2 regions of the Exiguobacterium sp. R-17 genome follow, and region 2 is predicted to be linked to the other one. Evidence: a T-box and tRNA genes for the amino acid it is inferred to sense, from the RefSeq annotation. Region 2 holds a T-box; the other holds one or more tRNA genes.
The links. The T-box of region 2 lies ahead of ACN9MT_RS11265 (valine--tRNA ligase). A T-box ahead of a tRNA ligase gene usually reads a tRNA of that ligase, here a tRNA-Val.
Positions count from the first base shown of each region.

Region 1: it has a tRNA-Val gene. The T-box ahead of ACN9MT_RS11265 (valine--tRNA ligase) is inferred to sense a tRNA for this amino acid. The anticodon was not compared.

Region 1 is NZ_CP184372.1:75,231-90,458, forward strand. Features, by position in the region: gene ACN9MT_RS00420 (anthranilate synthase component I family protein) at 1-409, shown strand, start outside; gene ACN9MT_RS00425 (anthranilate synthase component II) at 406-987, shown strand; gene ACN9MT_RS00430 (aminotransferase class IV) at 971-1,810, shown strand; gene folP (dihydropteroate synthase) at 1,807-2,592, shown strand; gene folB (dihydroneopterin aldolase) at 2,595-2,966, shown strand; gene folK (2-amino-4-hydroxy-6-hydroxymethyldihydropteridine diphosphokinase) at 2,963-3,478, shown strand; gene dusB (tRNA dihydrouridine synthase DusB) at 3,478-4,470, shown strand; gene lysS (lysine--tRNA ligase) at 4,632-6,113, shown strand; rRNA gene ACN9MT_RS00460 (16S ribosomal RNA) at 6,496-8,057, shown strand; rRNA gene ACN9MT_RS00465 (23S ribosomal RNA) at 8,226-11,139, shown strand; rRNA gene rrf (5S ribosomal RNA) at 11,242-11,357, shown strand; tRNA gene ACN9MT_RS00475 (tRNA-Val) at 11,367-11,442, shown strand; tRNA gene ACN9MT_RS00480 (tRNA-Thr) at 11,457-11,532, shown strand; tRNA gene ACN9MT_RS00485 (tRNA-Leu) at 11,595-11,681, shown strand; tRNA gene ACN9MT_RS00490 (tRNA-Arg) at 11,720-11,793, shown strand; tRNA gene ACN9MT_RS00495 (tRNA-Pro) at 11,798-11,874, shown strand; tRNA gene ACN9MT_RS00500 (tRNA-Ala) at 11,897-11,972, shown strand; rRNA gene ACN9MT_RS00505 (16S ribosomal RNA) at 12,098-13,659, shown strand; rRNA gene ACN9MT_RS00510 (23S ribosomal RNA) at 13,825-15,228, shown strand, end outside.
Region 2 is NZ_CP184372.1:2,109,021-2,124,248, reverse strand. Features, by position in the region: gene ACN9MT_RS11315 (hypothetical protein) at 1-358, shown strand, start outside; gene ACN9MT_RS11310 (response regulator) at 359-1,105, shown strand; gene ACN9MT_RS11305 (HEAT repeat domain-containing protein) at 1,102-2,124, shown strand; gene ACN9MT_RS11300 (glycosyltransferase family 2 protein) at 2,114-3,547, shown strand; gene ACN9MT_RS11295 (AI-2E family transporter) at 3,575-4,717, shown strand; gene hemA (glutamyl-tRNA reductase) at 4,932-6,272, shown strand; gene hemC (hydroxymethylbilane synthase) at 6,356-7,282, shown strand; gene ACN9MT_RS11280 (uroporphyrinogen-III synthase) at 7,248-7,952, shown strand; gene hemB (porphobilinogen synthase) at 7,949-8,938, shown strand; gene hemL (glutamate-1-semialdehyde 2,1-aminomutase) at 8,935-10,245, shown strand; T-box leader at 10,300-10,529, shown strand; gene ACN9MT_RS11265 (valine--tRNA ligase) at 10,580-13,216, shown strand; gene ACN9MT_RS11260 (bifunctional folylpolyglutamate synthase/dihydrofolate synthase) at 13,271-14,515, shown strand; gene ACN9MT_RS11255 (DUF5057 domain-containing protein) at 14,583-15,228, shown strand, end outside.

The sequences.
Region 1 (15,228 bases), 970 kb from region 2:
CCATGTCGATGAGCTGATGGTGATCGAGAAATACTCCCACGTGCAACATATCGTCTCAAATGTCAGAGGCGAAGTGGCTCCGGAACACTCCGGGAGTCAAGTGCTCGCTGCAATGTTCCCAGGTGGGACGATCACCGGCGCGCCAAAAATCCGGACGATGGAAATCATCGAGGAACTAGAACCGATCCGGCGTGGCATCTACACTGGATCGCTTGGCTTCATCAGTTGGGCGGATGATGTCATTTTCAACATCTTGATTCGGACACTCGTCGCAAAAGACGGGATGGCATATGTTCAAGCAGGTGCTGGAGTCGTCACGGACTCGGACGCAGCACGTGAATACGAAGAGTCACTCAGTAAAGCCAAAGCGTTATGGGTAACAAAAGAAACGGCGGAGGGAACACGATGATTGTATTGATTGATAACTATGATTCCTTTACGTATAACTTAGTCCAGTATTTCGGCGAACTTGGACAAGACATCCGGGTATTTCGCAACGACGCGATTACGCTTGCAGAAATCGAAGCGTTGCAGCCCGATCATCTCGTCATCTCGCCGGGTCCCTGTACACCGAATGAAGCGGGGATCAGTTTAGAGGCGATTGCTTATTTTGCGGGGAAGGTACCGATCCTAGGAGTTTGCTTGGGTCATCAAGCGATTGGGCAAGTATTCGGTGGTAAAGTCATCCGAGCGAAGGAATTGATGCACGGAAAAGTCTCGCCACTGACGCATGACGGACAAGGGATCTTTGAACGGATCCCACAAGCGACACCGGTGACGCGTTACCATTCACTTGTCGTTGAACGTAAGACATTCCCGGAAGTACTCGAAGTGACAGCGGAAGTCGGCGGAGAGATCATGGCACTCCGTCACCGGACGTTACCGATTTTAGGTGTCCAGTTCCACCCGGAAGCGATTTTGACACGAGACGGTAAACAGATGTTAAAAAATTTCTTGGAGTTGACGCATTATGTATCTCTGGCATGACGGAATCATCAAACGAGAAGAAGAGATAAGAATCTCCCCACTTGATCATGGATTCGTCTACGGGATGGGTATATTCGAGACGTTTCGGACGTATAACGGACATCCGTTTTTGTTCGATGATCATATCGAACGTTTGCGGATGAGTTGTGTCGCACTCGGGATACAGTTAGCGTATGATCGGGAAGCCTTACGGCAAGCAATCCAAGATTTATATGAAGCATATGAGGCGAACGATCTCTATATCCGGTTGAATGTTTCGGCTGGTCCGCGTGAGATTGGGTTATCAATTGACCCTTACGATACGCCAACCGTGTTGATCTATGCGGAACCAATCGCTCCACGAAAACGGGCGGAACGTGCACTCGAGACGATTCGTTTGCCGCGCAGTACGCCGGAAACGACATATCGCTTAAAGTCACATCATTACATGAACAATCTAGTCGCGAAACGTCAATTGTTCAATCCAGAAGCAGAAGGGCTGTTCTTGACGAAGGAAGGTCATGTCTGTGAAGGCATTACGTCAAATATCTTTTGGCGTTACGGAAGTACATGGTATACGTCGCCCCTTGAGACCGGTGCATTGAATGGGATTACCCGTCAGTTCCTCATGCAACATTTACCGGTCGAAGAACGTCTGGCATATTTACCACAGCTCGAAGAGTCAGATGAGATCATCTATACGAATTCCGTTCAGGAAGCGGTCGCCATTTCGTCACTTGACGGACGCCCTTTCCCCGGAATCAACGGAACAGCATATGCGGAGATTATGAAACTCTTCGATCAATCTGTCGAACATGTGACAACAAGGAGGGAACAACCATGACTTACATCATGGGTATTTTGAACGTGACACCGGACTCTTTTTCGGACGGTGGACAATATGTTGATATCGAGCAAGCGATGCGGCAAGCGCGTCAGCTTGTCGCGGATGGAGCAGATGCGATCGATATCGGTGGAGAATCGACACGACCGGGTGCGGCGTTCGTGTCAGTTGAAGAAGAACTCGCTCGTGTCTTACCGATCATTAAGCGCATCAAACGAGAGCTGAACGTCCTCGTGTCGATCGATACGTATAAACCGGTCGTCGCAGAAGCTGCTATTCAAGCAGGAGCGGACATCATCAATGACGTATGGGGTTCGAAGTGGGGCGATCGTTCGATGGTCAAGGTCGCTGCGCAGTATGAAGTACCAATCATTTTAATGCATAATCGGGAAACGGCGCATGGAACAGATATGCTTGCGGAAGTCCGTGCTGACCTTGAGGAATCAATCCGGTTAGCGAAACAGGCAGGCGTGGCGGAAGAGCACATTTGGCTCGACCCAGGGATTGGATTCATGAAAACGCAGGAAGAGAACTTGTACTTGATGCGTTACCTGTCCATCGTCACGGACTTCGGGTATCCGGTTTTACTTGGAACGTCCCGTAAATCGATGATTGGTCTCGCGCTTGGATTGCCAACGGAAGAACGACTTGAAGGAACGATTGCTACGGTTTGCTACGGGATTCAACAAGGATGTGACTGGGTGCGTGTACATGACGTCAAAGAAGTCAAACGGGCAGCGCAGATGATGGACATCATGTTAGCTGCGACGAAAGGGGAATGACGGTGGATCGAATTCATGTAACAGGAATGCGTTTTTATGGGTATCACGGTGTATTTGCAGAAGAGACGAAACTCGGTCAACGCTTCAATGTCGACTTATCGATCGGACTTGCATTGGCAGAAGCCGGTCGGACGGATGATTTGACGAAAAGTGTCAATTACGCTGAATTGTATGAAGCGACAAAACGTGTCGTCGAAGGAGAACCGCTCCAACTCGTCGAAGCCTTGGCGGATCGTATTGCAAAAGAAGTCTTTGCGTTAGACGGACGGATTGAAGAAGCGTCGATCAAAGTTATCAAACCGGATCCGCCGATTGCTGGTCATTATGAACATGTGGCAGTCGAGATCAATCGACTCCGGGGGGACTATGCATGAAGGAAGCTTACATTGCACTCGGTTCAAACATTGGCGATAAAGCGGCTCACTTAAGAGCAGCGATCGCTCGCCTGAGAGCCTTATCGTCTGTTCATGATGTAAAGGTCTCTTCCATTTATGAGACTGTACCTGTCGGGTATCTCGATCAGGATTTATTTTATAATATGGTCGTCCGGATTCAAACGACGGACGAGGCGGATGTCTTACTTGAGCGACTGCAGGAAATCGAACAGCTAGAAGGACGCGAGCGTCTGTTCAAAAATGGACCGCGGACGCTTGATTTAGATATTTTGTTATATGGGGGAGAACGTATTGACCTTGAAGGATTAACCGTTCCGCATCCGCGGATGCAAGAGCGGGCATTCGTCCTCGCGCCATTACGGGAACTGGCAGCAACATGCGTCATACCTGGTCTTGGGCAAAGTGTCGAGCAATTGTACCAGCAGTTACCAGAGACAGAACAAAACGGTGTGCGACGCTTAGGTGGTCTTTTAGAAGCGGAGGAACAATAATGGAATTTAACATTGGTGATGTCAAATTGAAGAATCAAGTCATCTTGGCACCGATGGCAGGCGTCTGTAATCCCGCGTTTCGGTTGATCGCAAAAGAATTCGGCGCGGGACTCGTCTGTGCGGAGATGGTCAGCGATAAAGGGATCTTGTACGAGAACGAACGGACGCTACAGATGCTGTACGTGGATGAGCGGGAAAAACCGCTGAGTCTTCAAATCTATGGTGGTTCAAAGGAGACACTCGTTCAAGCAGCGCGATATGTCGAAGCGAACACGAATGCCGACATCATTGATATCAATATGGGGTGTCCGGTCCCGAAAGTCACGAAAAGTGATGCTGGAGCGAAATGGTTGCTTGATCCGGATAAGGTCTATGAGATGGTCCATGCGGTGACACAAGCGATCGATAAACCGGTGACGGTCAAAATGCGGACCGGCTGGGACAGTCATCACATCTATTGTGTGGATAATGTCAAAGCGGCAGAAGCGGGTGGTGCGAAGGCTGTTGCCATTCACGGACGGACACGTTCACAAAAATATGAAGGTGTCGCAGACTGGAACATCATCGGTGAAGCAAAAAAAGCGGTCAATATTCCAATCATCGGAAACGGGGATGTTCAAACCCCACAAGATGCTAAACGAATGATTGATGAGATTGGTGTCGACGGTGTCATGATCGGACGGGCCGCTCTCGGAAACCCATGGATGTTGTATCAGACAATCCAGTATCTCGAATCAGGAACGCTTCCGGCAGAACCGACGGCGCGCGAGAAGATTGATATTTGTCTCTTGCACGCTACACGACTGGTCGCGCTAAAAGGAGAAGAACTCGCCGTGCGCGAAATGCGGACACATGTCGCCTGGTACTTGAAAGGAATGAAGGGGAACGGTCGCGTTCGCAATGCGTTATTTAACATCGACACGCATACGGGACTCGTTGAACTGTTACAGCAGTACTTGCAGACACTCGAAGAAGACGTAGCGTATGCCTAACAGGTAAAGTATAGTCGGACAGAGTCGTTTTGTGGTACGCTAGTTGCATTGAAGATGAGCGTATCGGTTTTCTAAAGGGCTGTCGGTCATTCCGGCAGCTTTTTATTCGAGAGAATCGTCGTGAACCATTATTAAAAGGAGTGAAGACAGTGAGTCAGGATATGGAAATGAACGATCAAATGCAGGTGCGTCTCAGTAAGATGAACGCCATGCGTGAACAAGGTCTCGATCCATTCGGCGCACGTTTTGAACGTTCGACGGATACTGCGAGCATTCGTGCATCATTTGGTGAACATACAAAAGAAGAATTGGCTGAACTGAAACCGGAAGTTGCCATCGCAGGTCGTGTCATGACGACACGTCGTAAAGGGAAGGTTGGCTTTACGAATGTTCAGGATGTACAAGGTCAAATTCAGTTGTATGTTCGTAAAGATGACGTCGGTGAAGAGGCGTATGAGATCTATAAGACATGTGACTTAGGTGACATCGTCGGGATCCAAGGATACGTGTTCAAGACGAATGTTGGTGAACTCTCTGTTCACGTCACAGCATTTACGTTATTGACAAAAGCGTTACGTCCGCTTCCGGATAAATATCATGGATTAAAGGATATCGAGCAACGCTACCGTCAGCGCTATCTCGACCTTATTACGAACCAAGAATCACGTGAGACATTCATCGCGCGGAGTAAAGTCATTCGTGGAATCCGTCAGTATCTTGATAACCTCGGATACTTGGAAGTCGAAACACCAATGTTGCATACGATCGCGGGTGGAGCATCGGCGCGTCCGTTCATCACGCATCATAATGCACTCGACATGACGCTTTACATGCGGATTGCGATTGAGCTTCATTTGAAACGTTTGATCGTCGGTGGACTTGAGAAAGTCTACGAAATCGGTCGTGTATTCCGTAATGAAGGAATCTCAACACGTCATAACCCAGAGTTTACGATGATCGAACTCTATGAAGCGTATGCGGATTATAAAGACATCATGAACTTAACAGAGAACCTGATTGCTCACGTCGCACAAGAAGTACTCGGTACGACACAAGTCACTTACGGAGAAGACGTCATCGATTTATCTGTCGGTTGGAAACGAGCGCACATGGTAGATCTCGTTAAAGAAGCAACAGGTCTCGACTTCTTCGAACAGATTTCGAACGAACGTGCCCTTGAACTCGCGCATGAACACGGTGTTGAAGTCCAGTCGCACATGACGACGGGACATATCTTGAATGAGTTCTTCGAACAAAAAGTAGAAGAAACACTCGTTCAACCAACATTCGTCTATGGTCATCCTGTTGAAGTATCACCACTTGCGAAGAAAAATCCAGAAGATCCACGCTTTACGGATCGTTTTGAATTATTCATCGTCCGTCGTGAGCATGCGAATGCCTTTACGGAATTGAACGATCCAATCGATCAACGTGAACGTTTCGAAGCACAACTCGTCGAAAAAGAAGCAGGAAACGACGAAGCGCATGAAATGGATACAGACTTCATTGAAGCACTCGAGTACGGTATGCCGCCAACGGGTGGTCTTGGGATCGGGATCGATCGTCTCGTCATGTTGTTGACGAATGCGCCATCGATTCGTGATGTATTACTCTTCCCAACGATGCGTCACCAACAAAATTAATGAGTAGAGCTCTGTTCTTTCTATACTGTATAGAAGGAACGGAGCGTTCTTTTTGGAATCAACACAGGAATAAACAAGTCAAAAAACGGGTAAACAAAAGTTTTTAAATGTTTTTCTAATAAAATGCTTGTACGATTCAAAAAGCCATGGTATATTACTTCTTGTGCCGCGAATGGTCGTGACACACAAAAATAAATATCAAAAAAAGTTGTTGACAATCGGGTTGATAACTTGTTAAGATATTAAAGTCGCTGAAAACGACACGACGAACTTTGAAAACTGAACGATGAGGCAAAAATCGTATTCTACGGAATACAAAAACGAATGAAGCGCAAGCTTCGTCAATCGTGACTCCGGTCACAACAACGAGCAAGTCAAACACTTTATGGAGAGTTTGATCCTGGCTCAGGACGAACGCTGGCGGCGTGCCTAATACATGCAAGTCGAGCGCAGGAAGCTGACGGAACTCTTCGGAGGGAAGGCAGTGGAATGAGCGGCGGACGGGTGAGTAACACGTAAGGAACCTGCCTCAAGGATTGGGATAACTCCGAGAAATCGGAGCTAATACCGGATAGTTCATTGGACCGCATGGTCCGGTGATGAAAGGCGCTCCGGCGTCACCTTGAGATGGCCTTGCGGTGCATTAGCTAGTTGGTGGGGTAACGGCCCACCAAGGCGACGATGCATAGCCGACCTGAGAGGGTGATCGGCCACACTGGGACTGAGACACGGCCCAGACTCCTACGGGAGGCAGCAGTAGGGAATCTTCCACAATGGACGAAAGTCTGATGGAGCAACGCCGCGTGAGTGATGAAGGTTTTCGGATCGTAAAACTCTGTTGTAAGGGAAGAACACGTACGAGAGGAAATGCTCGTACCTTGACGGTACCTTACGAGAAAGCCACGGCTAACTACGTGCCAGCAGCCGCGGTAATACGTAGGTGGCAAGCGTTGTCCGGAATTATTGGGCGTAAAGCGCGCGCAGGCGGCCTTTTAAGTCTGATGTGAAAGCCCCCGGCTCAACCGGGGAGGGCCATTGGAAACTGGAAGGCTTGAGTACAGAAGAGAAGAGTGGAATTCCACGTGTAGCGGTGAAATGCGTAGAGATGTGGAGGAACACCAGTGGCGAAGGCGACTCTTTGGTCTGTAACTGACGCTGAGGCGCGAAAGCGTGGGGAGCAAACAGGATTAGATACCCTGGTAGTCCACGCCGTAAACGATGAGTGCTAGGTGTTGGGGGGTTTCCGCCCCTCAGTGCTGAAGCTAACGCATTAAGCACTCCGCCTGGGGAGTACGGCCGCAAGGCTGAAACTCAAAGGAATTGACGGGGACCCGCACAAGCGGTGGAGCATGTGGTTTAATTCGAAGCAACGCGAAGAACCTTACCAACTCTTGACATCCCATTGACCGCTTGAGAGATCAAGTTTTCCCTTCGGGGACAATGGTGACAGGTGGTGCATGGTTGTCGTCAGCTCGTGTCGTGAGATGTTGGGTTAAGTCCCGCAACGAGCGCAACCCCTATCCTTAGTTGCCAGCATTCAGTTGGGCACTCTAGGGAGACTGCCGGTGACAAACCGGAGGAAGGTGGGGATGACGTCAAATCATCATGCCCCTTATGAGTTGGGCTACACACGTGCTACAATGGACGGTACAAAGGGCAGCGAGACCGCGAGGTGGAGCCAATCCCATAAAGCCGTTCCCAGTTCGGATTGCAGGCTGCAACTCGCCTGCATGAAGTCGGAATCGCTAGTAATCGCAGGTCAGCATACTGCGGTGAATACGTTCCCGGGTCTTGTACACACCGCCCGTCACACCACGAGAGTTTGCAACACCCGAAGCCGGTGAGGTAACCGCAAGGAGCCAGCCGTCGAAGGTGGGGTAGATGATTGGGGTGAAGTCGTAACAAGGTAGCCGTATCGGAAGGTGCGGCTGGATCACCTCCTTTCTAAGGAAAACGTCCCTTACGGGACATGCCCATCGTTCAGTTTTGAGAGCTCGTCTCTCACGTCTCGCAAGAGACACTCGCACCTTGAAAACTGAAGACATCAACAAGACATCAAACTTTTAATTAACCATGTCATTTAAGACGTGTGTTCTTAGAATACCAACGCTAGATCAAGGTATGAAGGGCGTACGGTGGATGCCTTGGCACTAGGAGCCGATGAAGGACGCGACGAACAGCGATATGCTTCGGGGAGCAGTAAGTATGCTTTGATCCGAAGATTTCCGAATGGGGGAACCCACCATCCGTAATGGGATGGGACATGTTACATGAATACATAGTGTAACGTGAGGCAGACCCGGGGAACTGAAACATCTAAGTACCCGGAGGAAGAGAAAGCAAATGCGATTCCCTGAGTAGCGGCGAGCGAAACGGGAACAGCCCAAACCGGAGAGCATGCTCTTCGGGGTTGTAGGACACTCTATACGGAGTCAAAAAGGAAGACAGTAGGTGAAGGACCTGGAAAGGTCGGCCGAAGAAGGTGACAGCCCTGTAGCTGAAACTGTTTTCCCTCCAGAGTGGATCCTGAGTACGGCGGGACACGTGAAACCCCGTCGGAATCCGGGAGGACCATCTCCCAAGGCTAAATACTCCCTAGTGACCGATAGTGAACCAGTACCGTGAGGGAAAGGTGAAAAGCACCCCGGAAGGGGAGTGAAATAGATCCTGAAACCGTATGCCTACAAGTAGTCAGAGCCCGTTAACGGGTGATGGCGTGCCTTTTGTAGAATGAACCGGCGAGTTACGATAACGCGCGAGGTTAAGCCGATGAGGCGGAGCCGTAGCGAAAGCGAGTCTGAACAGGGCGTTCAGTGCGTTGTCGTAGACCCGAAACCAGGTGATCTACCCATGTCCAGGATGAAGGTCAGGTAACACTGACTGGAGGTCCGAACCCACGCACGTTGAAAAGTGCGGGGATGAGGTGTGGGTAGCGGTGAAATGCCAATCGAACCTGGAGATAGCTGGTTCTCCCCGAAATAGCTTTAGGGCTAGCCTCGAGGTTGAGAGTTCTGGAGGTAGAGCACTGATTGGACTAGGGGCCCCCACAGGGTTACCGAATTCAGTTAAACTCCGAATGCCAGCAACTTATACTCGGGAGTCAGACTGCGAGTGATAAGATCCGTAGTCAAGAGGGAAACAGCCCAGACCGCCAGCTAAGGTCCCCAAGTGTATGTTAAGTGGAAAAGGATGTGGCGCTGCCTAGACAGCTAGGATGTTGGCTTAGAAGCAGCCACCATTCAAAGAGTGCGTAATAGCTCACTAGTCGAGTGGCGCCGCGCCGAAAATGTAACGGGGCTAAACATACCACCGAAGCTGCGGATTCCGTAAGGAATGGTAGGGGAGCGTTCCAAACCGCTGTGAAGCTGTACCGGAAGGAGCAGTGGAGCGTTTGGAAGTGAGAATGCCGGTGTGAGTAGCGAAAAGAGGGGTGAGAATCCCCTCCGTCGAAAGCCCAAGGTTTCCTGAGGAAGGCTCGTCCGCTCAGGGTTAGTCTGGACCTAAGCCGAGGCCGAAAGGCGTAGGCGATGGATAACAGGTTGATATTCCTGTACCGCCGATCCACCGTTTGAACAATGGGGGGACGCAGGAGGATAGTGACGCATGCGGATGGAAGTGCATGTGCAAGTTTCAAGACCGTCTGATTGGCAAATCCGTCAGGCACCACAGTCAAGGAACGACGCGGAGTCCCGTAGGGACGTAGGTCACGATTTCACACTGCCAAGAAAAGCCTCTAGTGAGGGGGAAGGCGCCAGTACCGTAAACCGACACAGGTAGGCGAGATGAGAATTCTAAGACGCGCGGGATAACTCTCGTTAAGGAACTCGGCAAAATGGTCCCGTAACTTCGGGAGAAGGGACGCTCTACACATGTAGAGCCGCAGTGAATAGGCCCAAACGACTGTTTAGCAAAAACACAGGTCTCTGCTAAATCGCAAGATGACGTATAGGGGCTGACGCCTGCCCGGTGCTGGAAGGTTAAGGGGATGGGTTAGCGCAAGCGAAGCTTTGAACCGAAGCCCCAGTAAACGGCGGCCGTAACTATAACGGTCCTAAGGTAGCGAAATTCCTTGTCGGGTAAGTTCCGACCCGCACGAAAGGCGTAACGATTTGGGCACTGTCTCAACGAGAGACCCGGTGAAATCATAGTACCTGTGAAGATGCAGGTTACCCGCGACAGGACGGAAAGACCCCATGGAGCTTTACTACAGCCTGATATTGAGGCTTTGTGCATGATGTACAGGATAGGCGGGAGACGTCGAGCCCGGAGCGCCAGCTTCGGAGGAGTCACCCTTGGGATACCGCCCTTCATGCATAGAGTCTCTAACTCGCAGCCGTGATCCGGCTGGAGGACCGTGTCAGGCGGGTAGTTTGACTGGGGCGGTCGCCTCCTAAACAGTAACGGAGGCGCCCAAAGGTTCCCTCAGAATGGTTGGAAATCATTCGTAGAGCGCAAAGGCAGAAGGGAGCTTGACTGCGAGACCTACAAGTCGAGCAGGGACGAAAGTCGGGCTTAGTGATCCGGTGGTTCCGCATGGAAGGGCCATCGCTCAACGGATAAAAGCTACCCTGGGGATAACAGGCTGATCTCCCCCAAGAGTCCACATCGACGGGGAGGTTTGGCACCTCGATGTCGGCTCATCGCATCCTGGGGCTGGAGTAGGTCCCAAGGGTTGGGCTGTTCGCCCATTAAAGCGGTACGCGAGCTGGGTTCAGAACGTCGTGAGACAGTTCGGTCCCTATCCGTCGTGGGCGCAGGAAATTTGAGGAGAGCTGTCCTTAGTACGAGAGGACCGGGATGGACGCACCGCTGGTGTACCAGTTGTTCCGCCAGGAGCATCGCTGGGTAGCTACGTGCGGACGGGATAAATGCTGAAAGCATCTAAGCATGAAGCCCCCTCCAAGATGAGATTTCCCTTTGAGTAATCAAGAAAGACCCCTCAGAGACGATGAGGTAGATAGGTCACGGGTGGAAGCATGGCGACATGTGGAGCTGAGTGATACTAATCGGTCGAGGCCTTGTTCTAGCAGATGCATTGTTGATGACTTCAGTTTTGAGGGCGCGAGCCTTTCAAAAAAATGAAAAAAAGTCTTGACGTTATGTGAACATAATGTTAAGATAATAAATGTCTGGTGGCGATAGCCAAGTGGTCACACCCGTTCCCATGCCGAACACGGAAGTTAAGCACTTGAACGCCGAAAGTAGTTGGGGGCTTCCCCCTGTGAGGATAGGACGCTGCCAGGCGATACATATGGAGGATTAGCTCAGCTGGGAGAGCACCTGCCTTACAAGCAGGGGGTCGGCGGTTCGATCCCGTCATCCTCCACCATTTTTATTACACTTGCCGGTGTAGCTCAGCTGGTAGAGCAACTGACTTGTAATCAGTAGGTCGCGGGTTCGACTCCTGTTGCCGGCACCATTTTCATCTTCAATGATCACCAGAATTCAATTATGAATGAAGGTTCTACCTTTTATATCCCTGCCGGGGTGGCGGAACTGGTAGACGCACAGGACTTAAAATCCTGCGGGGGTTTCCCCGTGCCGGTTCGATTCCGGCCCTCGGTACCATTTTCATTTTGATGTTTGCTGTTTGATCCTTATATTCCGCACCCTTAGCTCAGCTGGATAGAGTACTTGACTACGAATCAAGGGGTCGGGAGTTCGAATCTCTCAGGGTGCATTTTCGGGAAGTAGCTCAGCTTGGTAGAGCACTTGGTTTGGGACCAAGGGGTCGCAGGTTCGAATCCTGTCTTCCCGACCATCTTCAATTTCATCCCTTTAACGGGGCCTTAGCTCAGCTGGGAGAGCGCCTGCCTTGCACGCAGGAGGTCAGCGGTTCGATCCCGCTAGGCTCCACCATTTTTATGACGAACTTTGAAAACTGAACGATGAGGCAAAAATCGTATTCTACGGAATACAAAAACGAATGAAGCGCAAGCTTCGTCAATCGTGACTCCGGTCACAACAACGAGCAAGTCAAACACTTTATGGAGAGTTTGATCCTGGCTCAGGACGAACGCTGGCGGCGTGCCTAATACATGCAAGTCGAGCGCAGGAAGCTGACGGAACTCTTCGGAGGGAAGGCAGTGGAATGAGCGGCGGACGGGTGAGTAACACGTAAGGAACCTGCCTCAAGGATTGGGATAACTCCGAGAAATCGGAGCTAATACCGGATAGTTCATTGGACCGCATGGTCCGGTGATGAAAGGCGCTCCGGCGTCACCTTGAGATGGCCTTGCGGTGCATTAGCTAGTTGGTGGGGTAACGGCCCACCAAGGCGACGATGCATAGCCGACCTGAGAGGGTGATCGGCCACACTGGGACTGAGACACGGCCCAGACTCCTACGGGAGGCAGCAGTAGGGAATCTTCCACAATGGACGAAAGTCTGATGGAGCAACGCCGCGTGAGTGATGAAGGTTTTCGGATCGTAAAACTCTGTTGTAAGGGAAGAACACGTACGAGAGGAAATGCTCGTACCTTGACGGTACCTTACGAGAAAGCCACGGCTAACTACGTGCCAGCAGCCGCGGTAATACGTAGGTGGCAAGCGTTGTCCGGAATTATTGGGCGTAAAGCGCGCGCAGGCGGCCTTTTAAGTCTGATGTGAAAGCCCCCGGCTCAACCGGGGAGGGCCATTGGAAACTGGAAGGCTTGAGTACAGAAGAGAAGAGTGGAATTCCACGTGTAGCGGTGAAATGCGTAGAGATGTGGAGGAACACCAGTGGCGAAGGCGACTCTTTGGTCTGTAACTGACGCTGAGGCGCGAAAGCGTGGGGAGCAAACAGGATTAGATACCCTGGTAGTCCACGCCGTAAACGATGAGTGCTAGGTGTTGGGGGGTTTCCGCCCCTCAGTGCTGAAGCTAACGCATTAAGCACTCCGCCTGGGGAGTACGGCCGCAAGGCTGAAACTCAAAGGAATTGACGGGGACCCGCACAAGCGGTGGAGCATGTGGTTTAATTCGAAGCAACGCGAAGAACCTTACCAACTCTTGACATCCCATTGACCGCTTGAGAGATCAAGTTTTCCCTTCGGGGACAATGGTGACAGGTGGTGCATGGTTGTCGTCAGCTCGTGTCGTGAGATGTTGGGTTAAGTCCCGCAACGAGCGCAACCCCTATCCTTAGTTGCCAGCATTCAGTTGGGCACTCTAGGGAGACTGCCGGTGACAAACCGGAGGAAGGTGGGGATGACGTCAAATCATCATGCCCCTTATGAGTTGGGCTACACACGTGCTACAATGGACGGTACAAAGGGCAGCGAGACCGCGAGGTGGAGCCAATCCCATAAAGCCGTTCCCAGTTCGGATTGCAGGCTGCAACTCGCCTGCATGAAGTCGGAATCGCTAGTAATCGCAGGTCAGCATACTGCGGTGAATACGTTCCCGGGTCTTGTACACACCGCCCGTCACACCACGAGAGTTTGCAACACCCGAAGCCGGTGAGGTAACCGCAAGGAGCCAGCCGTCGAAGGTGGGGTAGATGATTGGGGTGAAGTCGTAACAAGGTAGCCGTATCGGAAGGTGCGGCTGGATCACCTCCTTTCTAAGGAAAACGTCCCTTACGGGACATGCCCATCGTTCAGTTTTGAGAGCTCGTCTCTCAGTCTCGCAAGAGACACTCGCACCTTGAAAACTGAAGACATCAACAAGACATCAAACTTTTAATTAACCATGTCATTAGACGTGTGTTCTTAGAATACCAACGCTAGATCAAGGTATGAAGGGCGTACGGTGGATGCCTTGGCACTAGGAGCCGATGAAGGACGCGACGAACAGCGATATGCTTCGGGGAGCAGTAAGTATGCTTTGATCCGAAGATTTCCGAATGGGGGAACCCACCATCTGTAATGGGATGGGACATGTTACATGAATACATAGTGTAACGTGAGGCAGACCCGGGGAACTGAAACATCTAAGTACCCGGAGGAAGAGAAAGCAAATGCGATTCCCTGAGTAGCGGCGAGCGAAACGGGAACAGCCCAAACCGGAGAGCATGCTCTTCGGGGTTGTAGGACACTCTATACGGAGTCAAAAAGGAAGACAGTAGGTGAAGGACCTGGAAAGGTCGGCCGAAGAAGGTGACAGCCCTGTAGCTGAAACTGTTTTCCCTCCAGAGTGGATCCTGAGTACGGCGGGACACGTGAAACCCCGTCGGAATCCGGGAGGACCATCTCCCAAGGCTAAATACTCCCTAGTGACCGATAGTGAACCAGTACCGTGAGGGAAAGGTGAAAAGCACCCCGGAAGGGGAGTGAAATAGATCCTGAAACCGTATGCCTACAAGTAGTCAGAGCCCGTTAACGGGTGATGGCGTGCCTTTTGTAGAATGAACCGGCGAGTTACGATAACGCGCGAGGTTAAGCCGATGAGGCGGAGCCGTAGCGAAAGCGAGTCTGAACAGGGCGTTCAGTGCGTTGTCGTAGACCCGAAACCAGGTGATCTACCCATGTCCAGGATGAAGGTCAGGTAACACTGACTGGAGGTCCGAACCCACGCACGTTGAAAAGTGCGGGGATGAGGTGTGGGTAGCGGTGAAATGCCAATCGAACCTGGAGATAGCTGGTTCTCCCCGAAATAGCTTTAGGGCTAGCCTCGAGGTTGAGAGTTCTGGAGGTAGAGCACTGATTGGACTAGGGGCCCCCACAGGGTTACCGAATTCAGTTAAACTCCGAATGCCAGCAACTTATACTCGGGAGTCAGACTGCGAGTGATAAGATCCGTAGTCAAGAGGGAAACAGCCCAGACCGCCAGCTAAGGTCCCCAAGTGTATGTTAAGTGGAAAAGGATGTGGCGCTGCCTAGACAGCTAGGATGTTGGCTTAGAAGCAGCCACCATTCAAAGAGTGCGTAATAGCTCACTAGTCGAGTGGCGCCGCGCCGAAAATGTAACGGGGCTAAACATACCACCGAAGCTGCGGATTCCGTAAGGAATGGTAGGGGAGCGTTCCAAACCGCTGCGAAGCTGTACCGGAAGGAGCAGTGGAGCGTTTGGAAGTGAGAATGCCGGTGTGAGTAGCGAAAAGAGGGGTGAGAATCCCCTCCGTCGAAAGCCCAAGGTTTCCTGAGGAAGGCTCGTCCGCTCAGGGTTAGTCTGGACCTAAGCCGAGGCCGAA
Region 2 (15,228 bases):
CGTCAAACCAGCCGTCAAGTGGGACACGGGTGTTCTACATGAAGGAGAACCAGACGATATCTTGACAGATATCTCAGATATCACGAAACCAACCGTAGAGCTCCGTATTCCATGGATGGTCTTGAATATGCGAGACCCTAGTAAACATGAAATTATCGGTGACTTCTGGAAAGATGGATTAGAAGCGAAGATGATTACGGAAGGAATCGAAGTCACAGGTCAAGTCGGTGAGACACGTATCCCTGAAAAAGATCGTGGTTTCTACAACTGGGCAGAGTGGACGAATCCGCAACAGCGAGAAGAACTGAAACCTGTCTATCGGACGATGAAAAAAGCATTCACTGAGGGAGGAAACTAAATGCGACGTGAAGAGATGTGGAAATTAATCAATCAGTCGTTTGAATCAATAAGTCAAGATCGTGAAGTCAGTTCGACGATTGAATGGACGGAAGAAACCGTCCGGCAATCGTCGACGAATATCTTGTTCGTGCACACAGTCGGACAAATGCCGGAGGCGGTCAACAGACTGATTGAAGAGGGGTGGTGCGTGCGGACGGACATTTCTTATGCCGATGTCGTTCTCGCAAGCGAACCTGTCATCGAAGAACGAATTCCCGTCGTGTATTTTAATACGGAGACCTCTTTCTATGGTTTAGAAAATGCGCGAGAAATTCTACCGGCGACACTGTCGCGGGAGCTTGTCCTTGACCGGCTAGCGCGTTATAAGAAAATCCATCATATCGCGGATGTCGTCGTCGTAACGGAAGATCCGCATATCCGTCGGATGATGGAACGGGAACTGACGGAACGCTTCGAACGGTTCGTAACATTCGAACGAGCAGAGACATTCCTTGACGAGTACGTAGCATCCCGTCCGTATTTACTCGTGTTTACGTCAGCACTACCACGAGCAGATGGGCTGGAATTACTACTGCGAGCGAAACAACAGAGTGTCGCACCGTTCCAATCGATGATGATCTCGATGTACAACCGTGAACGCGATCATGTTCTTGCGATTGACCGAGGTGTTGATTACATTATGACCCTTCCGTTAAAAATCGAAGAATTCCGCGCGTGGATTCGAAAAGTTGAGGATGGCCGATGATGCAGGCGATTCTAGTATTTATCGTTGTACTCGTTTTCTTACAAGGTGGAGCATTGGTCTATCTCGTCGTTCAAAAACGAAAACGTGCCAATCGCGAGCATGCCCGTAGCGATTGGCAACTTGCCTTTCGAGATGACATCTACGACTATGCGACAGGTGAACGTCAGGACATGCCGACGGTTCAAAAAGGAAACGAGGATCTAGCTGAGCTTGAGCTCTTCGCACTGTCTAACTTGACGGCAACACCGGCACATCTCGAACGAGTGCAAGCTTTTGTCGCTGCTAATATGCAAGTCTATTACGAACAAGAATTGAAGCATCGTCGGATTGACCGTCGCTTGAACGCTTATGAGGCCGTCTCTCAATTCCGTTTGGTAGCAGTCGCACCGATGATTCATGCGCGTTGGGGAAACACGATTGAAAAAGAAGAGAGCGATGTCATCGTTCGGACCCTCGTCTCACTATCACCGCAAGATGCGATCGCCATCGCCAAGCAAGAAAATGGGATTAGTTTCTTCGGTGCGATTCTTGCGGTCGGTCGTAGTCAAGACTTAGAGGAGTGGGTGGCTGCGTTCGAAGAATTGACACTGTCCTTTAAGTTAGCAATCCTTCAGTTGATCTTTGACCGCGATGAGACACGTTATATCGCACTCGTTCGTGACAAGACGACAGATGAAAATCCAGAAATCCGAAAACGTGCCCTTCGTGCGCTCACGCGAATCGGGCTTGAGGAGGACTGGAAGTTATATGTGCCTTACTTGGAAGAAGAATCAAGTTGGGTTGAGCAAATGCTTGCCCTTCGTTTCTTAGAACATGTCGTTCCAGCCGATGCGATACCAGCGATCTTGCCGTTTGTCGGTAGTCGATCGTGGTGGGTCCGGACAGCTGCCTTTGATGCGCTGCTTGCTTGTGGCGGGATCGAACAATTGGCGAAGGTATCAAGTACACATCCCGACCGCTATGCACGTCAAAAAGCTACAGAACGGTTGGCAAAGGAGATGAAGCATCATGTCGTCTGAGACAATCCAAGCCATTATTGAAGTCCTTTCATGGACAGTGTTGATTTATATGTTACTCGTCATCGTGTTCTATTCGATGCTTTACCTGATTTCAGCTCAAATGGTGCGACGGCAACGCTTCCGTCGGAAAGAGAGCTCTTACTTGCCACTGATGCGCTCTCTCTATACACGACCGGTCAGTATCCTTGTACCAGCGTACAATGAGGAATATACGATCGTCTCGAGTGTCCAAGCCTTGCTAGCACTTGACTATCCGGAGCATGAAGTCATCGTCATCAATGATGGTTCAAAGGACGGAACGATGGACGAATTGTTCCGATCGTATGAGCTGGAGAAGGAAATCCGCTATCCGCGGATTCTGATTGGTTCGAAGCCGGTCAAACAAGTCTACCGTTCGCGGATCGATAGTCGTTTGATCGTTATCGATAAAGAGAATGGTGGAAAGGCAGATGCCTTGAATGCCGGTATCGACCATTCCAGTTATCCGTATTTCTGCTCGCTTGACGCGGATTCGATTTTAGAGCGGGATGCCCTATTAAAAATCATGAAACCGATCGTCGAGTCCGACGAAGAGGTCGTCGCGACATGTGGTTCAATCTTCCTCGTCAATGGCTGTACGATTGAAGGTGGTGAAATCGTCGAGATTCGGACACCAAAACAACGGATTGTCTTGATGCAGATGATTGAATATTTCCGAGCATTCTTATTTGGTCGCCTTGGACTTAGCCGTTTCAACATCTTATTGATTGTCTCTGGTGCGTTCGGTCTGTTCCAAAAGAACATCGTTGTCCAAGCAGGTGGATATAAGGAAGGACTTGTCGGTGAGGACATGGAACTTGTCGTTCGTTTGCACCGGTACATGAAGGAAAACAAGCTTGATAAACGCATCGAGTACGTTCCGGCACCAGTCTGTTGGACGCAAGCTCCGGAGTCAATGGAAGTGTTACGGTCACAACGTACACGTTGGCACCGTGGGCTAGCTGAGACGCTCTGGACGCATAAGCGCATGATCGGTAATCCGAAATATGGTTCTGTTGGTGGCGTTTCGATGCTATATTTCTTTTTGATTGAATTACTCGGACCTATCGTTGAACTGATTGGATATTTCATCATTCCGCTCAACCTGCTCGTCGGGACGCTTAACTTTGAATTTGGTATCGTCTTATTGGTCGTTGCTTTACTCTATGGTTCCTTATTATCAGCAGGTGCCGTATTATTGGAAGAGTGGACGATGCACCGATTCAAGAACGTCAAAGAATTGATTCGGTTGTATTTATGGTCCTTGACCGAGTCGTTCTGGTACCGTCCGATTTTAGTCTTCTTCAAACTAGGTGGATTGATTCAATTCTTGACTGGTCGAGGAAACTGGGGACAGATGGAGCGCCAACGCCTCGAAGACGTCACCGAGGAAAAAGTCGGCTGACGAATAGGTATGAGGAGGATATGCTAGGTGGATTTGTTACGAAACAAATGGTTTAAAGCATTAATTTGGGTATTAGTGATTTTTCTTGTCATCTGGGTCGGTACAAAGATCTCATTTTTATTCCAGCCGATAAAAGTCATGCTGGCATTGATCTTCCCACCGCTCATTATTGCGGGTATTTTCTATTACTTCACGCTTGGGATCGTAGATACGTTGCAAAAACGAGTCAAGAAACGTGGTCTTGCCGTGTTGATCGTTTTGCTTGGTTTCATCACGATCCTGACGATCGCCGTCGCTTCAATCGGACCGATCTTAGTTGAGCAGGTGACAGATTTTGCAACGAGCATTCCGACGCTCGTCATCGAATTGCGTGATCAAACGTTAAATTTACGCGATCAGCTGATGGACAATCGTTTTATCTCGACCTGGGTACATGAGAATACAGATTTATTTGATAAGTGGACGAATGAAGCGACATCGTATGTCGGTACTGTCTTCAAGTCCGTCTCGACGTCCGTTGGAACGATTTTCGGTGTCATCTCTTCGACGGTCTTAATCATCGTCTTAGTGCCGTTCATTTTAGTGTATATGTTGCTTGACGGGTATAAGTTCCCTGACTCCGTCGTGAAATTGTTACCGCGTAACTACGAAACGGAAACGCGTAAAATTCTGCACGACATGCACGTGACAGTGAAGCATTACGTCAACGGACAGGTCATCGTCTCAATCTGCGTCGGTGTGATGTCCTTGATCGGCTTTTTCATTGCTGACATTCAATATGCGTTATTGCTTGCCTTATTCTGTACGGTGACGAACATCATCCCGTATCTTGGACCTTACATCGGTGCCGTACCGGCAGTCATTGTCGGGTTCATTGATGATCCGATTAAAGCGGTCTATGCGATCATCACGATCGTCGTCGCGCAACAAATCGAATCGAACTTGATTTCTCCTTACGTTCAAGGGAAAACGCTCAAGGTCCATCCCCTGACGATCATCATAGTTTTGCTCGTTGCCGGGAAAATCGGTGGCATCATCGGTGTCATCTTGGCAGTTCCGACCTATGCGGTCTCAAAAGTCGTCATTCAGAACATCGCTCGGATTTATCGTTTACGTCAGCAACGTCTCGACGTACCGGACGTGACGGTATCACCTGAATCATTGAAGTAAAGTGTAACCCTCTGCTCTTTTTAGGAGCAGAGGGTTTGTGATTTTTACGGGAGAGGGATAAGGTAGAAGAAGAGAAAAAATGAAGAAGATTTCACAACTTCGACTCATTTTAGTTTATAAATTGATTGGAATCTTTTTTATAATGGTTATAATGTAGGATAGAGAACGAAAAGATAGATCGGAACGAAATCTTTGGACGTAAGGGGTAGAGCGCATGCATATCGTAGTGGTCGGCTTGAATAACAAAACAGCGCCTGTATCAATACGCGAACAAGTCTCATTTGGGGAGCATGAGATGAAGGGAGCGGTCGTCGCATTGCGCGATGAAAAAAGTATCTTTGAAAGTGTCATCGTCTCGACATGTAACCGGACGGAACTATACGTCGTGACGGATCAGCCACATACAGGACGGTATTATACAAAACGTTTCCTTGCAAACTGGTTTGGTTTGACGATGGAAGAGCTCGAGCCGTATCTCTTCATCCATGAAGGATTCGATGCGATGAAACATCTGTTCCGCGTGACAAGTGGTCTTGATTCAATGATCGTCGGTGAAACGCAAATCCTTGGTCAGGTCAAGACAAGCTTCTTCATGGCACAGAAGCTTGAAACGACAGGAACGGTCTTTAACAAACTCTTCAAAGAAGCGGTCACGCTCGCCAAACGGGCTCACGCAGAAACTGGAATCGGTGAAAATGCCGTTTCTGTCAGTGCTGCTGCCGTCACGCTTGCCGAACAGTTACTCGGATCGCTTGAAGATAAATCGATTGTCGTCATCGGTGCGGGAGAAACTGGCGAATTGACGACGCTCAACTTATATGAAGCAGGAGCTCGTGACATCACGGTCTTTAACCGGACGCTTGCCAAAGCAGAAGAGGTCGCGAATCGGTTCGAAGGATCAGCGCATTCGATTAATGAAATGCAGTGCGGTTTGCTTCGGGCAGACATCGTCATCTCTTCAACAGGTGCAAAACGTGCCATCATCAAACGGGAAGACATCGCAGCAGCACAGCTGTTCCGTCACGATCGTCCATTCTTGTTGATTGACATCGCAGTACCGCGCGACATCGAACCGACCGTTGGTGACTTGCCAGGCGTTCATTTATATGATGTCGATGATCTGACATCGATCGTCCAGCAAAACATGGCGGAACGGATGAAGGAAGCGGCGAAAATCGAACAACGAATCGAAGCGGCAATCGCCGAGTTCGAAGGGTGGATGACGACACTTGGTGTCGTGCCGATCATCACGGAATTACGAGACCAAGCGTTGCGGATTCAACAAGAGACGATGCAAAGCTTGGAACGGAAATTACCGGAGATGTCAAAACGTGAAAAAACCGTCATTGGTAAACACATGAAATCCATCATCAATCAATTGTTGCGTGAACCGCTATCTTACATCAAAGATGCGGCAGCGAAACCGGATGCCGATGAGCGGATTGCGCAGTTCATGGATACGTTCGCATTAAACGAAGACTTGTTTGATGGGCTCGAAGATGAAATCGTGACGTCAGAAGAGACGACACCTGCAGCAAAAGCTGTGAACCGGTGAACAAAGTACGATTTGTGTTACAATAGAAAATGCATGGGGCGGACTTGTGCCGCCCCTTTATCATTGTACAGGGGGATTTTAGCATGCGAAAAATCATTGTTGGATCGCGAAGCTCGAAGCTAGCGATGACACAGACGAAATGGGTCATTGACCAGTTGAAACAAGCCGGCGCGCCGTATGAGTTCGAAATCAAGAACATCATCACAAAAGGAGACCGCATTTTGGATGTGACGCTCTCAAAGGTCGGTGGTAAAGGGTTATTCGTAAAAGAGATCGAACAGCAGATGATTGACGAAGAAATCGATTTTGCTGTCCACAGCATGAAGGATTTACCGTCTGAACTACCGGATGGTCTCATCATCGGTGCCACACCGGCACGTGTCGATGCGCGTGATGCCTTGATCACGAAAACAGGAGAAGGTCTTGCTTCCTTGTCAGAAGGTGCGGTTGTCGGCACGAGCAGCTTACGTCGTGGATCACAATTGCTAAAACTCCGCCCTGATTTAAAAATCGAATCGATTCGCGGAAACATCGATACACGACTTGATAAATTAAAGAACGGTCCGTTTGACGGGATTCTGCTTGCAGCAGCTGGTTTAAAACGGATGGGTTGGTCTGAAGATGTCGTTTCGGAATATCTTTCAACAGAAGACATGATTCCAGCTGTCGGTCAAGGAATCCTCGGTATCGAATGTCGCGAACATGATCAAGAAGTACGTGATCTCCTGCACCTGATCCATGATCAGATGACAGAAAAAGTGGCTTACGCAGAACGCGCTTTCCTAGCAGCCATCGAAGGTAGCTGTCACGTTCCTGTTGGTGGTTTCGCGACGATTAACGAAGACATGTCAACGACACTTGTCGGATTCATTGGATCCGTCGATGGAGAGCAAATTCTAATCGAGCGCGAATCAGGTCTTGACCCGATGCAACTCGGTCAAGACGTTGCCGAACGTCTGCTTGCTTCGGGCGGTCGTGAGATTCTCGCAACACTTCCGGATGACTTGTAAGCAGGTATTGTTCACGGGAAGTCGACCACCGACGAACGAGCAGATGGCGCGACTGCGTGACGTCGCAATCGAGTCGGTGCATTATCCGGTCATTGAAACGCGACCTGTTTCGTTTACGTTGCCGAGGGGAATTGATTGGCTCATCGTGACGAGTCCGAATGGCGTCCACCGGGTTGCTGATGCATTGCCTGAATTAGCAGAAACGCGTATCGCGGTCGTTGGACGAAAGACAGCAGATGCACTTGCGAAGTATGGTCGAACAGCCGACTTTTGTCCATCAACCTTTACAGGAGACGCACTTGTCGCAGAACTGGGACCATACTTGTCTGACGGCGATCATATCGTTTTTGCGCGAGGGAACCGTTCGCGGCAAGCACCGGTCGATCAGTTACGAAAATTGAATCGATATACGATCGAGGATATCATCACCTATGAAACCGTCACCCGTCGACTACCTGAAGCACTTATCAGAAATGCCACCTATATTGGACTGCAGAGTCCTTCCGCTGTCGAAGCGATTGCTCCGCTAGACCTGAAGACGACCTTCATCGTCATCGGGACGATCACGGAGCAAGCAGCAAAAGCAGCCGGACTTCAACCGATTCATGTCGCCCGTGAATTCACGGTGGACGGCATGATTGATCGTATCATTGAGGAGGAATCAGCATGAACACATTAGAATACGCACGTCACCGTCGTTTACGTCATACCGCATCACTCCGGTCACTCGTCCGCGAGAACCAGTTGCATAAATCAGATTTGATTTATCCGATCTTCGTTGCTGAAGGCGAAGATATTAAACGCGAAGTCAGTTCGATGCCAGGCGTCTTCAACTTATCACTTGATCATCTGACGGCTGAGATCGAAGAAGTCGTCGCACTCGGAATCGAATCTGTCATCTTATTCGGTGTCCCGCACGACCACTTAAAAGACGAGCAAGGATCAGGTGCGTTTCACGATCACGGGATCGTTCAAGAGGCAACACGTCTCGTTAAAAAGGTTGCTCCGCAGCTAACGGTCATTGCCGACACATGCTTATGTGAATATACGTCGACAGGTCACTGTGGAATCGTCGCGGACGGAACGGTCGATAATGATGCGTCATTACCGCTTCACGTCAAAACAGCCATCTCACAAGCTCAGGCGGGTGCCGATGTCATCGCTCCATCATCGATGATGGACGGTTTCGTCGCAGCGATCCGTCAAGGGTTGGACGAGAACGGCTTCAGCCATATTCCGGTCATGAGCTATGGCGTTAAATATGCATCTGCTTATTACGGTCCATTCCGTGACGCTGCGAACTCGGCACCAGGAGAAGGCGACCGGAAAGGCTACCAAATGGATCCGGCAAACCGTCGCGAAGCGTTCCGAGAAGCAACAGCGGACGTCGATCAAGGAGCTGACTTCATGATCGTCAAACCTGCGCTTGCGTTCATGGACATCATTCGTGATGTGCGCGAGCGGATTGATCTACCAATCGTTGCGTACAACGTATCGGGTGAGTATGCGATGGTCAAAGCTGCAGCCTTGAACGGCTGGATCGACGAAGAACGAATCGTCCTTGAGACGATGCTTGGCTTTAAACGAGCAGGAGCTGATTTAATTATCACCTATTTCGCAAAAGACATTTGTCGTTACCTGGAGGGGTCGAAATGAGCTTAATTAACCAGAACTCAAAATCAAAAGAAGCGTTCGAGCGGGCACTCCCGCTCATGCCGGGTGGTGTCAACAGCCCAGTCCGTGCCTATAAATCGGTCGGGATGACACCAATTTTCGCAGATCATGCCAAAGGATCGAAGCTCTATGATATCGATGGAAAAGAGTATATCGATTACGTCCTGTCATGGGGACCGATGATTCTCGGTCATGCCGATCCAATCGTCACGTCAGCGATTCAAGAACAAGCGACGCGTGGTTGGAGTTACGGGACGCCAACAGAAATCGAATCGGCGATGGCGGAAGTCGTCATCAGTCGTGTACCGTCAGTCGAAGTCGTCCGGATGGTCAATTCGGGTACAGAAGCGACGATGGCAGCCCTTCGTCTCGCGCGCGGCTATACAGGTCGGACAAAAATCCTCAAGTTCGAAGGCTGTTACCACGGTCATGGGGACTCGCTCTTGATTAAAGCGGGTTCAGGTGTCGCGACACTTGGACTACCGGATTCACCAGGCGTTCCAGCGCAAATTGCGAGCATGACATTGACGGTTCCTTACAACGATTTGGATGCTGTCCGGATCGCGTTTGAAAAACACGGCGACGATATCGCTGGTGTCATCGTCGAACCGGCTGCTGGGAACATGGGCTTCGTGCCACCAGAACCAGGATTCCTTGAAGGCTTACGGGAAATTACATCAGAAAACGGTGCGTTATTGATTTTTGACGAAGTCATGACCGGTTTCCGTGTCGGATTCCACTGTGCGCAAGGACACTTCGGTGTCACGCCGGATATCACGTGTCTCGGTAAAGTCATCGGCGGCGGAATGCCAGTCGGTGCTTATGGCGGACGTCGTGACATCATGGAACAGATCGCACCACAAGGTCCAATTTATCAAGCAGGTACGTTATCCGGGAACCCACTTGCGATGGCAGCGGGTCTAGCGACACTGACGCAATTGAAACCCGAGCACTATGAAGAGTTCGACCGGAAAGCGAGCCGTCTGTCTGAAGGCTACCTGAACGCTGCGGCGAAATATAACATTCCGCTGACGACGAACCGTGCGGGTGCGATGTTTGGTGTCTTCTTCACGGATGAACGTGTCACGAACTTCGAAAAAGCGAAAACATCGAACCTTGAGATGTTCCGTTCGTATTATCAAAAGATGGCGGCGCGTGGTGTCTTCTTACCACCATCACAATTCGAAGGTCTCTTCCTCTCGATTGCTCATACGGACGAAGATATCGAACAGACGATTGAAGCCGTCGAATTGACGTTCAAGGAACTCCAAGTTGAGTTCGATCGTTAAGCAGTTCTTGACGATTGCTTGAACTCTCGGCTAAAATGAATAAAGAAGAAAATGGCAACAGCGATGACGGGAAGAGTAATCCTGTATTCGTACCGGCGTAGAGAACACATCCTTGGCTGAAAGATGTGACGGACGAACAGGAGGAAGGTCACCCCACGAGCTGGTATCGTGAGTCTTACGAGCGATATCCGTCCTCCACACGTTACGTGGCTCGAGGGCATCCGATGTTGGATGAACTAAGGTGGTACCGCGGAAAAAAGCAACGGCTTTCTTTCGTCCTTAGCATAGGACGAGAGAAGCCGTTTTTATTATGGACAAAAAGGGAGCGATCAGGATGCAGGAATTATCAATGCCAACGAAGTATGATCCGCAGGCAACGGAAGAAAAATGGCACGACTTTTGGTTAAAGGGAGAGTACTTTAAAGCCGATCAAGATCCGGAGAAAGAGCCGTACACGATCGTCATTCCACCACCGAACGTCACAGGTAAATTACACCTTGGTCACGCTTGGGACACAACATTACAAGATATGCTGACGCGGATGAAACGGATGCAAGGGTTCGACGTCCTGTATCTACCGGGAATGGACCATGCCGGTATTGCGACGCAAGCAAAAGTCGAACAAAAATTGCGAGCAGAAGGGAAATCACGTCTTGAAATGGGTCGTGAGAAATTCCTCGAACAATCTTGGGCATGGAAAGAAGAGTATGCGTCAACGATCCGTGCACAATGGGCAAAACTCGGTCTTGGACTCGATTACTCGCGTGAACGCTTCACGCTCGACGAAGGGTTGTCGGAAGCAGTTCAAGAAGTCTTCGTTAAACTTTACGAAAAAGGCTTGATCTATCGTGGCGAATACATCGTTAACTGGGACCCAGCGACGAAAACAGCGATCTCAGATATCGAAGTCATCTACAAGGATATCGAAGGGGCGTTTTACCACCTCAGCTATCCACTGACGGACGGTTCAGGTCATGTTGAACTAGCGACGACACGTCCTGAGACAATGCTTGGTGATACAGCGATTGCCGTGAACCCGAAGGATGAGCGTTACGCTCACCTCGTCGGAAAAACGATCACGTTACCAATTGTTGGTCGCGAGATTCCGATTGTTGCGGATGAATATGTCGATATGGAATTCGGTACAGGTGTCGTGAAGATTACACCTGCACACGACCCGAACGACTTCGAAGTCGGTAACCGCCACGAATTACCACGTGTCCTCGTCATGAATGAAGATGGAACGATGAACGAGAATGCAGGTAAATACGAAGGCATGGATCGTTTCGAATGCCGGAAACAAATCGTTGAAGATTTAAAAGCAGAAGGTGTTTTGATCAAAATCGAACCACACTTGCACTCTGTTGGTCACTCGGAACGTTCAGATGCAATCGTCGAGCCGTATCTCTCACTCCAATGGTTCGTCAAAATGGAGCCACTCGCGCAAAAAGCACTCGAGGAGCAACAAGGACCAGACAAGGTCAACTTCGTTCCACAACGCTTTGAGAACACATATGTACGCTGGATGGAAAACATCCGTGACTGGTGTGTCAGCCGTCAACTCTGGTGGGGACACCGGATTCCGGCTTGGTACCATAAAGAAACAGGCGAAGTATACGTTGGCAAGGAAGCACCAGCAGACCTCGAGAACTGGGAGCAAGACAACGATGTTCTCGATACATGGTTCTCTTCAGCCCTTTGGCCATTCTCAACGATGGGTTGGCCGAATACGGACGCCGCGGATTATCAGAAATACTTCCCGACATCGACACTGGTTACGGGATACGACATCATCGCCTTCTGGGTATCACGGATGATCTTCCAATCGTATGAATTCACGGGACAACGTCCATTCCAAGACGTCTTGATTCACGGCCTGATTCGTGATTCGGAAGGACGCAAAATGTCGAAATCCCTCGGAAACGGGATTGACCCGATGGATGTCATCGAGAAATACGGTGCCGATTCACTGCGTTGGTTCTTAACGACTGGATCGACACCAGGGAACGACCTCCGCTTCTACTGGGAAAAGATTGAAGCAACGTGGAACTTCTCGAACAAACTATGGAACGCAAGCCGTTTTGCCTTGATGAACATGGATGGTTTAACGTTTGATCAGATCGATTTGACAGGTGAGAAATCACTCGCAGATAAGTGGATCCTGACACGTTTACAGACAACGATCGATGACGTGACACGTCTATCAGATAAATATGAGTTTGGTGAAGCAGGACGTATTCTCTATCACTTCATCTGGGAAGACTTCTGTAACTGGTATATCGAGATGGCGAAATTGCCGCTCAACGGAGAAGACGAAGCAGCGAAACAAACGACGCGTTCGGTTCTTGCCTATACACTCGACCGGATCATGCGCTTGATGCATCCGTTCATGCCGTTCATCACGGAAGAAATCTGGCAACACTTACCGCATGAAGGTGAGACGATCACACGTGCCGCATGGCCAACACGTGATGCGTCACTCGACTTCCCGGAAGCTGTTCCAGCATTTGAAGCGGTTCAGAACGTCATCCGTTCGGTTCGTAATATCCGCGCGGAAGTGAACGCACCGATGTCGAAACAGATCCAACTGTTCATCTCGACGAATGACGCACGTGTTCAAGACGACTTGTCGTCAAACAGCTCGTACTTGCAAAAGTTCACGAACGCGTCTGAACTCCGGATTGAAGAGCAAATGCCAGCGCCAGAAAAAGCGATGAGTGCGATCGTAACGGGGGCAGAATTGTTCATCCCGCTCGCAGACTTGATCAACATCGAGGAAGAAATCGCCCGCTTGAATAAAGAACTCGTCAAGTATACGAAAGAAGTCGAACGGGTCGAGAAAAAACTCAACAACCCTGGCTTCGTCGGTAAAGCACCGGCACATGTCATTGATGAAGAAAAAGCGAAGGCACTTGATTATACGGAAAAACGTCAAGCTGTCGAAGCACGCATCAACGAACTCTCACACTAATTACAGCAGTGGCTCAAGTCTCCTTGAGCCACTTTTTTTAAAGGAGCGAACAGCATGAGGACGCGAGAAGATGTATTGGATTGGTTATCGAGCTTACTAGCATTCGGCGTCAAACCAGGTCTTGAACGGATGCAGGCGATGTTACTGGAATTACAGATTGACCCGGACGCGATTCCGACGATTCATGTCGCCGGAACGAACGGAAAAGGATCGACGGTCGCGTTCTTGCGTGAGATGGGAATTGCGGAAGGATTGCAAATCGGGACATTCACGTCACCGTACATCATTCAGTTTGAGGAACGGATCATGTTGAATGGGGTACCGATCGCAGAAGATGATCTCGTTACAGCTGCCACAGCTGTTCAGGCTGCCATCGGAAACATTGATCGGTCACTCGGTACGGTCACTGAGTTCGAAGCATTAACAGGACTTGCTTTCTATTATTTTGATCAGATCCGTCCGGATTTCGTCATCTATGAGGTCGGACTCGGTGGACTGTATGATTCGACGAACGTCTTCAAAAAGCCGGTCGCAGCAATCATCACATCAATCGGTCACGATCATCAAGCGATTCTCGGAGATACGCTCCAAGAGATCGCCTTACAGAAGTTCGGCATCATCAAACAAGGGACACCGGTCATCGCCGGGAAACTGCAAGAAGAACTGACGGTGCCGTTAATGGCATATTGCGGCGACCGGAATGCGACATTGAAATGGAGCCAGGAAGCAATCATCCGTTACCGCTTAAAGGAAACCGGGACCTGGGCGACGTACGACGGGATTCCAGAGACCCGCTTAGGTCTCGAAGGCCATCATCAAGTCCATAATGCGGCGAACGCCGTTATTTGTGCGCGACGTCTCGGATGGTCGAAAGCGGCGATCCGAAAAGGGCTACGAGAAGCGAAACATCCAGGTCGGTTTGAAATCATCTTGCGCAAACCACGAATCATTCTCGATGGTGCGCATAATCCGGAAGGCATCACGGCACTTGTTGAACGGTTAAAGGAAGAATCAAAACCCGTGACGTTGCTCTGTTCGATTTTGCGTGATAAAGACCGGTCGGCGATGCTTGCGCAGCTACGCAACATAACGCCAGATATTTACGAGACGACATTCGATTTCCCACGAGCAAGGACACTCGATGAGTTAAAACAAGACGGGGGTAATGTAACGACGGTTGAAGAGTTCTTCGATCAATTAGAGATGGACCGGACATACGTCGTGACGGGATCACTCTATTTCATCAGTGAAGTGCGTCATTATTACGCTTCCATTTTTACAAAAAAGGGAAAATCCTGATTCTCTCGTTATAATGAAATGGGGGAGTATAGTCCCATATTTTGATGACACGATGAGGAGACGATAAATGATGAAGCAGTGGATCCGTCTAGCCTTAGCTACCTTACTGATTTTTTCAAGTTTTACGTATATACAGGAGCCACATTCTAAAGCCGCAACGGGTGAAAAGTTTAAGATTTTAGAGATTCGCGATGAATGGTCGACGACGAACCGGATTAATCCGGGAACGACAATTACGTCGTTGTCACTGTTAAAAGAGTTGAGTACTAGTCAATATGATGTCAAGATGATGACGGTTAAGGAGCTAAATGCGTCTCGTTTCCCACTTGATGGAGCGTTTGATGCAATCGTTTTTGATCCTTCAATCAATAGTAATAATCAAGAGAAATATTCAATTAAATTATCTGAGTTTGATAAAAGAAATCATAATACAAGTAAAATCGAAAATGATATTACAGGACTAAAAAGTAATGAAATCCTCAATGCATATGTTCGAAAAGGACTGCCAGTGTATCTGCATAAAGATGTCTTCACGCATGATCAAAGTAATTTCTCAAAGGTCTTGAAGAACTATGTATCGACACAAGCAACTGTTTCTTACGAAAATATCAATGATGTCATTAACTCATTGAAGCAAAAAATCAACGTGCGTCCCCGTATCTCGAATGTGACAGTAAAGCAAGCAGGAAACACATTGTCGTCTATCGGTTCGA